3 regions of the Synechococcus sp. A15-60 genome follow, and region 2 is predicted to be linked to each of the others. Evidence: predicted binding sites of a transcription regulator. Region 2 holds the regulator's gene; each other region holds the start of a gene.
The links. Region 2 encodes NtcA, which controls nitrogen genes in cyanobacteria. Its sites were predicted from a motif close to GTANCNNNNGNTAC; they were not measured.

Region 1: a site for NtcA is predicted at 2,487-2,500, ahead of urtA (urea ABC transporter substrate-binding protein). Genes of this name have one in related genera too.
Region 3: a site for NtcA is predicted at 1,849-1,862, ahead of glnA (type I glutamate--ammonia ligase). Genes of this name have one in related genera too.

What each region holds. Positions count from the first base shown of each region.
Region 1 covers NZ_CP047933.1:2,461,684-2,466,199, forward strand. Annotated here, with positions in the region: gene SynA1560_RS13245 (branched-chain amino acid ABC transporter permease) at 1-1,003, opposite strand, end outside; gene urtA (urea ABC transporter substrate-binding protein) at 1,097-2,407, opposite strand; gene ureG (urease accessory protein UreG) at 2,527-3,132, opposite strand; gene SynA1560_RS13260 (urease accessory protein UreF) at 3,132-3,800, opposite strand; gene ureE (urease accessory protein UreE) at 3,797-4,249, opposite strand; gene SynA1560_RS13270 (urease accessory protein UreD) at 4,349-4,516, shown strand, end outside.
Region 2 covers NZ_CP047933.1:352,567-357,082, forward strand. Annotated here, with positions in the region: gene SynA1560_RS01645 (DUF3146 family protein) at 1-148, shown strand, start outside; gene SynA1560_RS01650 (RuvX/YqgF family protein) at 132-563, opposite strand; gene SynA1560_RS01655 (DUF3084 domain-containing protein) at 560-1,765, opposite strand; gene ntcA (global nitrogen regulator NtcA) at 1,824-2,558, opposite strand; gene rph (ribonuclease PH) at 2,637-3,359, opposite strand; gene SynA1560_RS01670 (cob(I)yrinic acid a,c-diamide adenosyltransferase) at 3,495-4,103, shown strand; gene dcd (dCTP deaminase) at 4,103-4,516, shown strand, end outside.
Region 3 covers NZ_CP047933.1:1,553,122-1,557,637, forward strand. Annotated here, with positions in the region: gene SynA1560_RS08550 (alanine--glyoxylate aminotransferase family protein) at 1-1,072, opposite strand, end outside; gene SynA1560_RS08555 (allophycocyanin subunit beta) at 1,184-1,708, opposite strand; gene glnA (type I glutamate--ammonia ligase) at 1,921-3,342, shown strand; gene SynA1560_RS08565 (hypothetical protein) at 3,438-3,710, opposite strand; gene SynA1560_RS08570 (class I SAM-dependent methyltransferase) at 3,864-4,516, shown strand, end outside.

The sequences.
Region 1 (4,516 bases), 430 kb from region 2:
AGAGCGTGAGTAATCGGCCGGCTCCGATCAGATCTGTCAACCAACCGATCGTGAAGGAGGCCAGCACCGTGCCAAACAAATTGCCAACGCCGCCCAGCACCACGACCATGAAACAGCCCACGATGTAAGAGTTGCCGACATTCGGGCCCACGGAACCCAGCAGGGAGACGGCCACACCGGCCACACCGGCCAAGCCTGAGCCAATGCCAAACGTCAGAACATCAACCGTGTCGGTCGCGATGCCCAAACAGTCACTCATGGATCGGTTCTGGGTCACGGCACGGATACGCATTCCCCAGACACTGCGGTTCAGGAACCAGGTGACCCCAAGCACCGCCACCACGGTGACCACGATGATCACCAAACGCGGCACCGGAACGGTCAAGCCAAGCAAGTCGATCCCGCCGCGCATCCATTGCGGAGCCGTGACATCCACATTTCGGGCATCCGCCTGAGCCAGTCGACTGATCTGAGACCCCAGGCCATTCGCCAGAACAACGCCCATGAGGGCTGCGACGCCCCAGCTCCCCGCGCGAACCAGCCGTGAGCGAGAACCATCCAGCCAACGATCTGGGAGAAACAACGGCAAACCGAAACCCACCACAAGCGCAAGAATCAAGCCCGACGCATTGGCCATCGGGACACTGCGCACGAACTGCTGGAGGATCAGACTGACTCCCCAGGTCGCCAACAACGTCTCCAAGGGATTGCCGTAAAGACGGCGAATCACCGTGCGTTCCAACAACACACCAACCACGCCGCTGACGAGAAACGCGATTGGAATCGAAACCAGGACGTAAAGGTCGTAGACGGGGGCCAACGCCGGCAACTTAAAAATCAACTGCACCACGAAAGTGGTGTACGCCCCCAGCATGATCAGCTCACCATGGGCGAGGTTGATCACCCCCATCAGGCCAAAAACAATCGCCAATCCAAGGGCGGCCATGAGCAGCACTGAGCCGATAGCCACGCCGTTGAACAGGCTTTCAAAAAGCAGTTGCACGACTGTCTGAAACGAAACGTTCAGGAAAACGACGAAAAAAGGAGCCCGAAAACGAGCTCCTCTGCAAGGAAAGATCGAGCTTGAATCAGCCGATCAGAGCTTGTACTTGCCGCCCTTGGAGGCATCGGTCCAGTCGCAGGCAAAGCCGGTGGAATCAGGGTGGATCTGGTTCCAGGCCTGGGGAGCGATCGGGCCATCGGTCTCCTCGAGGATGGCGAACTGTCCATCCTTGGTGATCTGACCGATGCGCACGGTTTGGGACAGGTGATGATTCGGCATCACAGTGACCTTGCCCTGAGGCGCATCAAATTCGATGCCGACGAGAGCTTCACGCACCTTGTCGTTCTCGAAGCTGTTGGCCTTCTCAACGGCAGCTTTCCAGAGATAAACCATGTTGTAGGCAGACTCCTGAGGGTCAGCCACCTGACGGTCTTCGCCGTACTTCGCCTTGAAGTCAGCCGCGAACTTCTTGGAAGCAGGCGTGTCGATTGACATCATGTAGTTCCAAGCGCCGTAGTGGCCCTCAAGGAACTCAGGTCCAATCGTGCTGATCTCCTCTTCCGCGATGGAGTAGCTCATCACGTAGTAACCGTTGGCGGGGGTGAGGCCAGCATCCTGAATCTGCTTGAAGAAGGCGACGTTTTGGTCACCATTCAGGGTGTTGATGATCACACCGCCGTCAGGCAGGGCCTCCTTGATCTTGGCGATGATCGGGGCGACTTCCGTGTTACCCAAGGGCAGGTAGTCCTCGCCGACCACCGTGCCGCCCAGCTGCTCCACCTGGGATTTGGTGATGGTGTTGGAGGTGCGGGGGAAGACGTAGTCCGAACCCACGAGGAAGAAGGGCTTGCCAGCGGCAGGCGACTTCTCATACATGAACTTGGTCGCAGGCTCAGACTGCTGGTTCGGAGTCGCACCGGTGTAGAAGATGTTGTTGGAGCACTCCTGACCCTCGTACTGGATCGGGTAGTAGAGGAAAGCGTCCTTGGACTCGTAAACCGGGAGCATTTCCTTGCGGCTGGCGGAGGTCCAACCACCAAAGACCACAGGCACATTGTCCTGGTCGATCAGCTTTTTGGACTTCTCAGCGAAGGTGGGCCAAGAAGAAGCACCGTCTTCAACGATGGTTTCGATCATGTATTTCTTGCCATCCACTTCAACGCCGCCGGCGGCGTTGATCTCTTCGATCGCCAACTCTTCGGTATCGACAAGCGTCTTCTCGGAGATCGCCATCGTGCCGGTTAAGGAGTGAAGGATGCCGACGGTGACAGTGCAGTTTTCGCCATTGGCGTCGCACTTGGCGTTGGTGGCGGCCTTCTCACCACCGCCGCAGGCGGTCACAGCCAGACCCAACGACGTTGCGGCCAGGCCGGCAAACAAACGCTTTGAGAGAGAGGAGCTCATGAAATGTGCAATACGGTGATGGACGGACGTCTGACGACGACCGAACCCTGACCATGGCCCTCACACTCACTACAAGAACGTATCAAGAGGAACATTTTTGCCCCCCAAGCGGGCGGCAATCAAAGATTAGGTAGCTGTCGATACACAAACTCAATGATGCGTTCGAGCCCCTCTCCGCTGTGGAGATTGGTGAAGCACCAAGGACGCTCCCCGCGCATCGCGAGCGTGTCGCGCTCCATCACCGCCAGATCGGCTCCAACCAATGGGGCCAGATCAATCTTGTTGATCACCAGCAGATCCGACCGCGTAATACCGGGCCCGCCTTTGCGCGGAATCTTGTCGCCAGCCGCCACATCGATGACATAAATGCAAAGGTCAACCAGCTCTGGACTGAAGCTGGCCGCGAGATTGTCACCACCGCTTTCCACCAGCACCAGATCCAGACCAGGGAACTGGCCCTCCAACTCAGCAACAGCCGCCCGATTAATCGAGCAGTCCTCACGAATCGCCGTGTGGGGGCAGCCACCGGTCTCCACTCCACGAATCCGCTCCGGCTCCAGAGCTCCAACACGCGTCAGGAATTGGGCATCCTCATGCGTATAAATATCGTTGGTTACCACAGCCAGCTGCAGTTGATCACGGAGGCGACGACAGAGCGCTTCCACCAGGGCCGTTTTCCCTGAACCCACCGGACCAGCCACCCCAAGACGCAGCTTGCTGCTCATCAGCTTCGAAACAGGCGGGAATACAACTCAGCATGGGCGAGCTGTGCCATCCCCGCACCCACGCCACCATTCCAGAGCGTTCGAGACCCACAGGCCAGCAATTGTTCCGCTTCACGCCTAATCAAGGGCTGCAAGCGGTGCTGCAGCACCTGAGCACGCGTCGGCCCCAGCGGCAGCAGCCGAACGGCAGCACTGAGCTGATTGGCAACCCAGCCGTAGAGATAACCCTCCACCATCTCCTCCTTGGAAACCTCTAACGCCGATGCCGCAGCGGCCCAGGCGCTTGGCCAGCTCAATGGCACCGCGTCGGGGAGCGGCCGGCCCATGTCAGCCAACAACTGAACCAAAGACAATCCCATCTGACGCAGTTGCGCACGGACCTCAGAAGCTTCACGGGTGGCCAGAAGCCATCCATCCAAATCGATCAAGCGCTGCTTTGCCGCAGCATCACCCCCGCACCAGGCCGCAACCTCCCGCGCTAATGAGGGAAGCGCGGAAGCCTCCAAGCGCAAGGCACCACGGCACAGCTCAGCCTCCAACCAACCCTGCAACTGAAAGTCATCCGCAATCGCCCCCGACTGAATCAGCACTTCCAGCCCCTCGGAATAACTGAAAGCGCCCACCGGAAGGGCAGGACTCACCAGCTGGAGCAAAGACAGCGACGTCATCCGTGGGAATGCTCCGCATAGGCCCCACGTTCAGGAGCGAAGGGCTGACAGCAGCGGCTCACCCGCAGCCCCAGGGTCTGCAACATGTCAGCCAGCACAGGATCGTCTGGCAATAGCAGCTGTTGCTCATGCAGCTCAAGAGCCACATGGCGATTACCCAGGTGATAAGCCGCTTTGAGCAATGCCAGAGCAGACCCCGCTTGCACTCGCAGCAAGGCTTCCGGTGCAGCGGTGACCTCCACCCGCACGGAACAGGCTTGATCCGTGAGGCAATCCCCGGGCTTCAAAGCACCATGCCTCGGCAGTTGGAGCAAAACCTGGCAACCGCAAGCCGTCTGACGCCTTCCTCGCAGCACAGTGCGCTCAGTCGCGGTCAGCGGCAGCTGCAAACCGACCATCGCACCGTCTGGCTCACAACGCTTCTCCAACACGATCACCGTGTCACTCACTAGCAACCCTCTTGCTGCTTGAAGACTGCCCAGCAACGTCCCCAAATTTGGTGTGCACTGCTACAAAACAATCGGTCCTTGCCATCCGAGCCTTCTCGAATGAGAGGTCTTGAGCCCTGGCACGGCCGTTGCCAGCTGCAATTCCACATGGATCAGCACGGCCGCACACGCCATCAAGGGGGCTGCAGTGCGCCCTTCAAACTGATGCGAGGCGAAATCGGCGGCGATGGCCGCTGCGATATCCCCCTTCTGCACACAGCGGGAGGG
Region 2 (4,516 bases):
GTGGTTCTTCGATCGCGGTGAACTTTGCGTTGAACCTTCACTGGGTAGAGCCCTGATTCAGGACGCTCTTCAGCGCTTTTTGGTGAAGTCGGATTATCGGTTGGAGGCCGGTGGGGATTACAGCTTTACGGTCAGGGCCCGGTTTTGATGGAAGGTGGTTCCGGCCAATCCAGCGGAAACCCGAGGGTTTTTTCCAGTATCACCAGCGCTGCAAGCGCGTCCAGTTCACCCGGGGGCAGTTGCAGTCCGAGAGGCACCAGCCTGCGCCAACCTCGCGGTGGCCACAGCTGCCAATAGCGGGTTCGTGCCGTCAGCGTCGTGCCCCGTTCATCCACCAAAGTCACTGGCAGAACATTGGAGAGTTGCGCTGTCCAGTGAGCACTTGAGGTGCCGTTGCCCACGATCAATCGTTCCGGCGGTGTGGAGCGTTGCCAGCGTTCCAGGGTGTTCAGCACAGCATCGGCAGGCAGCACATGCCCTTCGATCACGCAGCGTTGATCCAGGGACGCGAGCACCAGCCCGCACTTGCTTCGACCAGGATCAAGGGCGGCAATCCAGCTCATGGGCTCGCAGCATTGGAATTGGATCCGGAGCTTCGCTTGATTCTGAGCTCGATCGCCACCGGATCGGCCGTTTCGCTGCGGCGTGCCGCTACCGCCTCGAGTTCAACGCGTCCCTCTCCCTGTTCGATCAGTTCCTTTGCGAGGCTGTTGAGGGAGTTGCCATCAAATTGAAGGCCCTGGCTGAGGGAGCCGCGGCGCTGAGCCTCTGCCAGCGTCGATGCCAGCAGCAGATTGAGGCGGTTGCGGATGGCTTGCGGATCGCGTTCGTTGCTGTTGATCGCTGTTGTGGCCAGCACTTCACCTTCGATGGTGACAGTGACATTGGGTCGGACATCCGGGAAGGCATAGACCACGCGTTCACCGCGAAGCACATTGGCGGCGGAGCGCAGGAGAACCACCCAGGTGCCGGGCTTGCGAATGGCCTGTTCGAGCCGGTTGATGTCCTGTCGCGGCACCAAGAGAATCTGACGATCCGGGGCTTCCCCCGGCAACACCTGTTGATAGGCCAGTTGATTGGCTTCTCTGAGAATTTGGTCGATGACCTGGCGTGCCTGATCCGGTCGATCGAGTTTGAGGGTGACCGTGGCAAGGGGCTGGCCGCTGCTGATCGCCACGTTGCCCCGTCTTAGGGCCAGGAGATTTTTCTCCAGTTGCAGCAGTTCGTTTTCACCAGCGCGAATTTGTTGACGAACAGCCTGGAGCTCTGCATCCGTGCGTCGGATTTCGGCATCACGATTGCTGACGTCTTGGCTGAGGCGCTGACGTTCCGCTTCTAGGCGAAGGGTCTGTTCCTGCAGTGGTTGCAGCGTGCTTCGTAATTCGCTGGCGCGGGCTTGCGCGTCAGCCAGAGTCTGTCGAGCTGCGATTTCATCGCTGCGAGCCTGCTCGAGCTGCTCGCGTGACTCCTGCTGCGCCTCTCGACTGGCCTTCAAGGCGGTGCGGCTGCTGCGTAGACGCGCCTGGAGTTCATCGAGTTCGAAGAGACCGACCCGCAGTTGGCGACTCACCAGCAGCATCAGCCCGAGCGATAGAACACTGATGAGGCTTCCCGTGAGCACAGTGATCACCACGGCGGTCTGTCGGGGGCGTAGGCCAAACAGACTCAATCGGGCTTTGCCCACCTTTGAGCCCAGGCGATCTCCAAGCGTTGAAAGCACCCCTCCCAGGATGAGGAGGCTCAACAGCAGCAGCCAGCCTGTCACGTGCTTTCAACCCTGCGGCAGGCCGCTGAAGTGGTGCCCATCTTCACCCGTCGAGCGCTCAGCTGAAGCGCTTGGCCAGGGCGATGGGGTCAAGAACGGTGATCTTTTTGCGGTCGATCTCCACTAAGCCGGAGTTGCGCAGGTCTCCGAGCAAACGGGTGATTGTGACCCGCGTGGAGCCGATGGCTTCGGCAATGGCTTGGTGGGACAAACGCAGGTCGATCGTGATGCCCTGCGTGCTGGGAATGCCGAAATCGCGGCAAAGCACCAACAGAAAACTCACCAGCCGCGACGACATGTCGCGGTGTGTGAGCGTTTCGATCATGGTTTCGGTCTGGAGGATGCGGCTGGACAGACCCTGCAAGAGGAGAAGACCGACGCTGGTGTCGGCTTCGATTGCTTGCCTCACAGAGCTCGCCGGAGCTGTCACCATCTCCACCCGCGTAAAAGCAACGGAGTGATAGAAGCGATCGGAACGATGACCAGTGAGCAGTGAGAGCACCCCGAAGAGACTGTTTTCTCGCAGCAGCGCCACGGTGATTTCTTCGCCGGACTCATAGACCCTGGAAAGACGCACGGCGCCGCGGCGAATTAAGTAAACGCGTTCCGCCGGGTCGCCAGGGAAAAAGATCGTTTTGTTGCGCTCCACCAGTTCGGTACTGGCGCCCTCCAGATCACGAATCACCTCCAGCAGCGTGCGGCTGGAGGGCGTGGGAGCGTTAGTCAGGCTGGTTTCAGGCAACCGACCAACGTGTGGGACGGTCCGGCTGAATCCGCGTATCGCTTCTGCCATCTCCAGCCATCTGATGGAGGGAAGTTACGGAGCGATGCGGGGTCACCCTGTAGCAATCAACACGTTTCAGGCTGCTGGTCAGTTCTGGAGTGCTTGCCCTTGGCATGCCATCAGCTGCTTGAGGCCAGGTTCGGCTAAGTCCAGCAGGCTGTTCAGCTGTTTGCGGCTGAAGGCTGCACCTTCAGCTGTGCCCTGCAGCTCCAGAAGATCTCCGGCGTCGTTCATCACGACATTCAGATCCACATCGGCACGGCTGTCTTCGCTGTAGTCGAGATCCAGTTGAGGGGCGCCATCGATCAGACCCACAGACACGGCGGCCACCTGTGCTTGCACGGGACTATCGCTGAGGAGGCCTTGCTCGACTAAGCGTTCGCAGCCTTTCTGCAAGGCCAGCCAGGAGCCGGTGATCGCCGCGGTTCGGGTGCCCGCATCAGCCTGAATCACGTCGCAGTCCACGAGCAGGGTGTTTTCCCCAAGCACGTCCATGTTGAGGCACGCCCGCAGGCTGCGACCGATCAAGCGCTGAATCTCCTGCGTGCGGCCGGAGAGTTTCATCAATTCGCGCCGCTGACGTTCTGGAGTGGATCCCGGCAGCAATCGATATTCAGCACTCAGCCACCCCAGACCTTGATCCCGACGCCAGCGGGGGACCCCCTCTTCGTGGCAAACGCTGCAGAGCACTGCGGTTCGGCCGGTGCGCACGATCACGGAGCTCAGGGCAAAGCCCATGGGGTCCCATTCCACGGAGAACGCCCTCAGGTCGGCGGGCGAGCGGCCATCGTTGCGAGCGGTTTCGCCCATCAGTTATTTGCGGATGTTGATGAGCCTGACATTCGGCATGAGACACCAGGGATGGTGTCGAAGATCTTGTGGATCGCGTTTTCACCGCTAGATTCGAAGTCCGCTGGCTGTTGTGGGCCAGCCAAGACGAACGCGATGACCGCAAGCCTGAGCTCCAGCCATCGATCCCGCGACACACGCGGTGCCGATCATGGAGTCGTGGAGCGCTCGCGTCTCCAGCCTTTACCAGCACTCGACCCCCGTCCGCCACTGCATCTGGTGGCTCCCGAAGGCCAGCTTCAGGTCCACACCGCGCCCTACCGCGGCAGTTTTGGCACTGTGCTGAGTCAGGCGTTGCGCAGTGCTGGTCTGGGAAGCCGCGTTGGCGTGGCGCAGTTTCTCAAGGGCGGTGTTGCCCAGGGCCCTGAGGCTGCGCTCACTTTGTGTGACCGCATGACCTGGATGCGACCAGCGGTGATGGAATGTTTGTCGCAGCCCGCCAGCGCATCCCTGCCCTCCACCATTGAGGCGGTCGAAGCGATCTGGTTGGTGTGCCGTGCTCATCTCGCCTGCGGCGATCTTGATCAGCTGGTGCTTGATGAGCTGGGTTTGGCGATTGCGCTTGGATACCTCGATGAAGAGGATGTGCGTGCGAGTTTGGAAGCCCGTCCAGGATCCATGGATGTGATCATCACAGGGACTTCCATTCCTGAGTCTCTGATGGGGCTCGCGGATCAGGTCACCGAACTGCGCCGGGGTTTCTGATGCTTAAGAACGACCGCTGGATCACGGAACAGGCTGCCTCCGGCATGCTGGAACCTTTTCAGGGTGGCTTGGTTCGTCACCTCGATCCCGATCACCGACAGCATCCTGTTCTGAGTTTCGGATGTTCGTCCTATGGCTACGACCTGCGGCTGTCGCCTCAGGAGTTTCTGATTTTCAAACACGTGCCCGGCACGGTGATGAATCCCAAGCGATTCAACCCCGCCAACCTCGAACCCACGGAACTGCACCGGGATGAGGACGGTGAGTATTTCATTCTTCCTGCCCATTCCTACGGGCTTGGTGTGGCGCTGGAAAAAATGAAAGTGCCGCCGAACATCACCGTGATTTGCCTTGGCAAAAGCACCTATGCGCGCTTGGGCATCATTGTGAACACCACGCCGGCGGAAGCCAGC
Region 3 (4,516 bases), 1.2 Mb from region 2:
TTCTCCAAATCTTGCCGGCAAGCACTCCAAGGCCACCGCCGACTTCAATGCCATGGGTGTTGAGCAGATGGGAGGAGAAGGCCTTGCCATCGACATCGGATGGGATGCGCACGGTGGTCAGGGTCGGCAGGCGGAGCTCTTCAGGAACATGAAGCTCAAGGCCGAGGGATTCCAAACCACTCCAAAGAGCCTCTGCATTCTTGCGGTGCCGTGCCCATGCATTGTCAAGGCCTTCATCAGACAGCAGACGCAGGGCTTCGCGCATGCCGAAGTTCATGTTCACCGGTGCGGTGTGGTGATACACGCGATCGCTTCCCCAATATTGGTTCAGCAAGGAGACATCGAGATACCAGTTGGGAACTTTGTCTTTGCGGGATGCGAGCTTGGCTTCGGCCCGCGGACCCATGGTGAATGGACCCAGGCCAGGAGGGCAGCTCAAACCTTTCTGGCTGCAGCTGTAGGCCATGTCGACCTTCCAGGCATCCAGATGAAGTGGCACGCCTCCCAGGGAGGTGACGGTGTCGAGCAGCAGAAGGCAGTCGTGCTGACGGCAAAGATCACCAATGCCATCCATGGGCTGACAGACCCCAGTGGAGGTTTCGGCATGCACCATCGCCAGAATCGCCGGCTTGTGCTGTTGAAGGGCGACATCCAGTTCGTCGAGGCTGAAGGCCTCACCCCATGGCTTTTCAATCACCTGAACATTGGCCCGGTAACGGCCGGCCATATCTTTCAAGCGGTTGCCGAAGTAACCCTTGACAGCCACCAACACGGTGTCGCCGGGCTCAACGGTGTTCGCCAGAGTGGCTTCCATCGCAGCACTACCCGTGCCGCTCATGGGCAAGGTCAGGCGATTGTCGGTCTGCCAGGCGTACCGCAGCAGCTCCTGAACTTCACCCATTAACTCCACGTAAAGCGGATCCAGATGACCAATTGGAGTCCGAGACAGGGCCTCCAAAACGGTGGGGTGGGCGTTGGAAGGGCCGGGTCCGAGCAACAGCCGGTCAGGCGTTGCAATGGGACCAATGGAGCGCCGATGGGACGAGTCAACCGGAAGGTGTGAGTGCGTCATCGGCGAAGCCGGGTTCGAGAATCAATAGCGAAAAGCCTACGCATCGATCGGGCAGTGAAGGGAATGGCGGTGCCAGTCCGATGCCGCTTGAAATGATTCGCAGGAGGGGAATTAGCGCTGACGGACGTCGCTGGCGGCAAGGCCCGAAGCCATGTGCTCAAAAGGCTGACGCACCAACGCGCAGCTGGCCTGGGACACACCCTCGTTTAAGAGGCGCTCACACAGCACATCGGCAAGCAGAACCATGCTGCGCACCGTGGGACCGGTGGGGACCCCGAGACTTTTGTACGTGTCATCAAGACCGTTGAGGACACGCTCATTGAGGATCGTGCTGTCGCCTGCGATTAACGAGTAGCTGGCGTAGCGGAGGAAGTAATCCATGTCGCGCAGGCACGCCGCCAGGCGTCGCGTCGTGTAGGCATTCCCCCCAGGGAGAAGCAGCTCAGGATCAGCTTGAAATAGACGCTGGCTGGCTTCCCGCACCAACTCGGCTGCCTCCCGGTTGATGATCTCGACGGCCAAAACGCGCACGTCTGCTTCCTCGAGATAGCTCTCGATGCGATCGATAGCGGAGCGATCGAGATAACGACCGAGCTGGTCGTACTGGCCGATCAAACCGGTGATGGCATCGCGCATGCGGGGCCTTATCCACTTCAGGCGGAAGCTAACAGAGGCGACCGCCCGAAACCGTGCTAGCAGAGGGGATCACGTGAATCTGACAGAAACGGTTACCTACAAGTCCGACAGTCGACGCCCGGAACGCAGAAGCGGAAAAGGTGCCACTTGATACAAAACGGGCGCAGGTCGATATTTACGGTCATGTTGAGTTCCGGGATCTCGTCCCCGCTATGGCCAAAACAGCACAGGACGTCCTTCGTCTGATCAAGGAAGAAGGCATTGAGCTGATCGACCTGAAGTTCACGGACCTGCACGGCAAGTGGCAGCACCTCACCGTCTGCCAAGACCTGATCGACCCAGAGTCGTTTACCGAAGGCCTGGCGTTCGACGGCTCCTCGATTCGCGGCTGGAAGGCCATCAACGCCTCAGACATGGCGATGGTTCCCGATCCTTCCACCGCATGGATCGACCCCTTCTACCGCCACAAAACCCTCAGCCTGATCTGCTCGATCCAGGATCCCCGCACCGGCGAGCCCTACGAGCGCTGCCCCCGTGCACTGGCCCAGAAAGCTCTGGCCTATCTCTCCAGCACAGGGTTGGCCGACATGGCCTATTTCGGTCCCGAACCGGAATTTTTCCTGTTTGACGATGTCCGCTACCACTCGGCTGAAGGCGGCTGCTCCTACAGCGTTGACACCATCGAAGCTGGCTGGAACACCGGGCGCGTGGAAGAGGGCGGAAACCTCGCATACAAAATCCAGGTCAAAGAGGGCTACTTTCCAGTCGCTCCAAACGACACAGCTCAGGACATTCGTTCGGAAATGCTCCTGAAAATGGCCGAGCTGGGGATTCCCACCGAGAAGCACCACCACGAAGTGGCTGGCGCTGGCCAACACGAGCTCGGCATGAAGTTCGCCGAACTAATTCATGCCGCCGACAACGTCATGACGTACAAATACGTCGTGCGCAACGTAGCCAAGCAGTACGGCAAAACTGCCACGTTCATGCCCAAGCCGGTCTTCAACGACAACGGATCTGGCATGCACGTTCACCAGAGCCTCTGGAAGGATGGCCAGCCGCTGTTCTTCGGCGAAGGCACCTACGCCAATCTGTCCCAAACAGCGCGTTGGTACATCGGCGGCATTTTGAAGCACGCCCCGTCCTTCCTCGCCTTCACCAACCCCACCACCAACAGCTACAAGCGTCTGGTGCCCGGTTTCGAAGCGCCGGTGAATCTCGTGTATTCCGAAGGCAACCGTTCAGCGGCCGTGCGCATCCCACTAACGGGCCCAAGCCCCAAGGCTAAGCGCCTTGAATTCCGCTCAGGCGATGCCCTCGCCAACCCTTATCTGGCCTTCAGCGCCATGATGATGGCCGGCATTGACGGCATCAAGAATCAGATCGACCCCGGCGAAGGCGTGGACGTTGATCTGTTCGAACTCCCCGCGGAGCAGCTCAAGACGATTGCCACAGTGCCCGCATCCCTAAACGGTGCGTTGGAAGCCCTCAATGCTGACCATCACTACCTCCTCGAAGGCGGCGTGTTCACCAAGGACTTCATTGATAATTGGATTGACCTCAAGTACGAAGAAGTTCAGCAACTACGCCAGCGGCCGCACCCCCACGAATTCACCATGTACTACGACGCCTGATTTGTCAGACGACTTTGCAGACCAGTGAACCTCAATCAAGGGAGCTTCGGCTCCCTTTTTTTGTAGGCGAAACCAACGCAACCAAGGGACTGTCTTCAGCGATGTCGCAGCTGAGAGATTGCACTGTCATGCACCTGACGTTGATGGCTGCGACGACGGGCATACACCTGCTGCTGAGCTAAGGCACTGCGTTGATCGGAATCCAGAACAGGGCTCTCCATCTGAACCTGCAAAGCTTCCTGACGGAGAACATCGTGCGCGTGATGGTCAGCCCATGCCATGAATTCCGCGGCGGCGCGCTGGCGACGCTCCAGCACATTGCCTGAATATTGGAGGGGAATTGCGACGGGAGCGGCTTGCTGTGTCATGGCGGCCTCCTGTGGCTCAATGCATTGACTCTGTAGCAACCGCTACCATTTTGTCCAGGTCTTCACGAATCTCCTCGCAACGTTCTGAACGCAGTCCACGACCGAGGCTTGAATCGACTGGAATGGTCAAGTTTGGATCTAAGACCCTTCTTCATGGCGCCCAGCATCACCGAACTTGCTTACCGGACCATGCAACAGGGCCGGAGTCTCGCGGGATTGGTGCACAAGGAACTGAGTACCAAAGTGATGGAAGTGGTCGCTCCCGATGTGGTTCCGCAGACCCAGCCCGTTCCAGAAGCCATGATGAACGAGCTGCGTCAGTCACTCGATGCCCTGCACGAACTCGACTGGAACGATGCGCAAGCCGGTCTTTATCCGCAGTCTCTTCTTTTCGATATCCCCTGGCTGGAGTGGGCCGAGCGTTATCCACGTGTCTGGCTTGACCTTCCCTCCAATTGGGCCAGACGACGCGCCAGAGATGTTCAGGACCTTCCCGATCTGAGCAACAGAGATTTCTACCCCGATTACTACCTCCAGAACTTCCATCATCAAACCGATGGCTATCTGAGCGATCACTCCGCAGAGCTCTACGACTTACAGGTAGACATCCTGTTCAACGGAGCCGCTGATGCCATGCGTCGGCGGATCTTGCCCGGCCTTCATCAAGGACTGAAGCGCTTTTCAGACCGAAGCCAGAGCAGCCTGCGCGTACTTGATGTTGCCACCGGCACAGGTCGTACCTTGCATCAGATCCGGGCCGCCCTGCCACAGGCCACGCTTGTGGGGGTTGATCTCTCCGAGGCCTA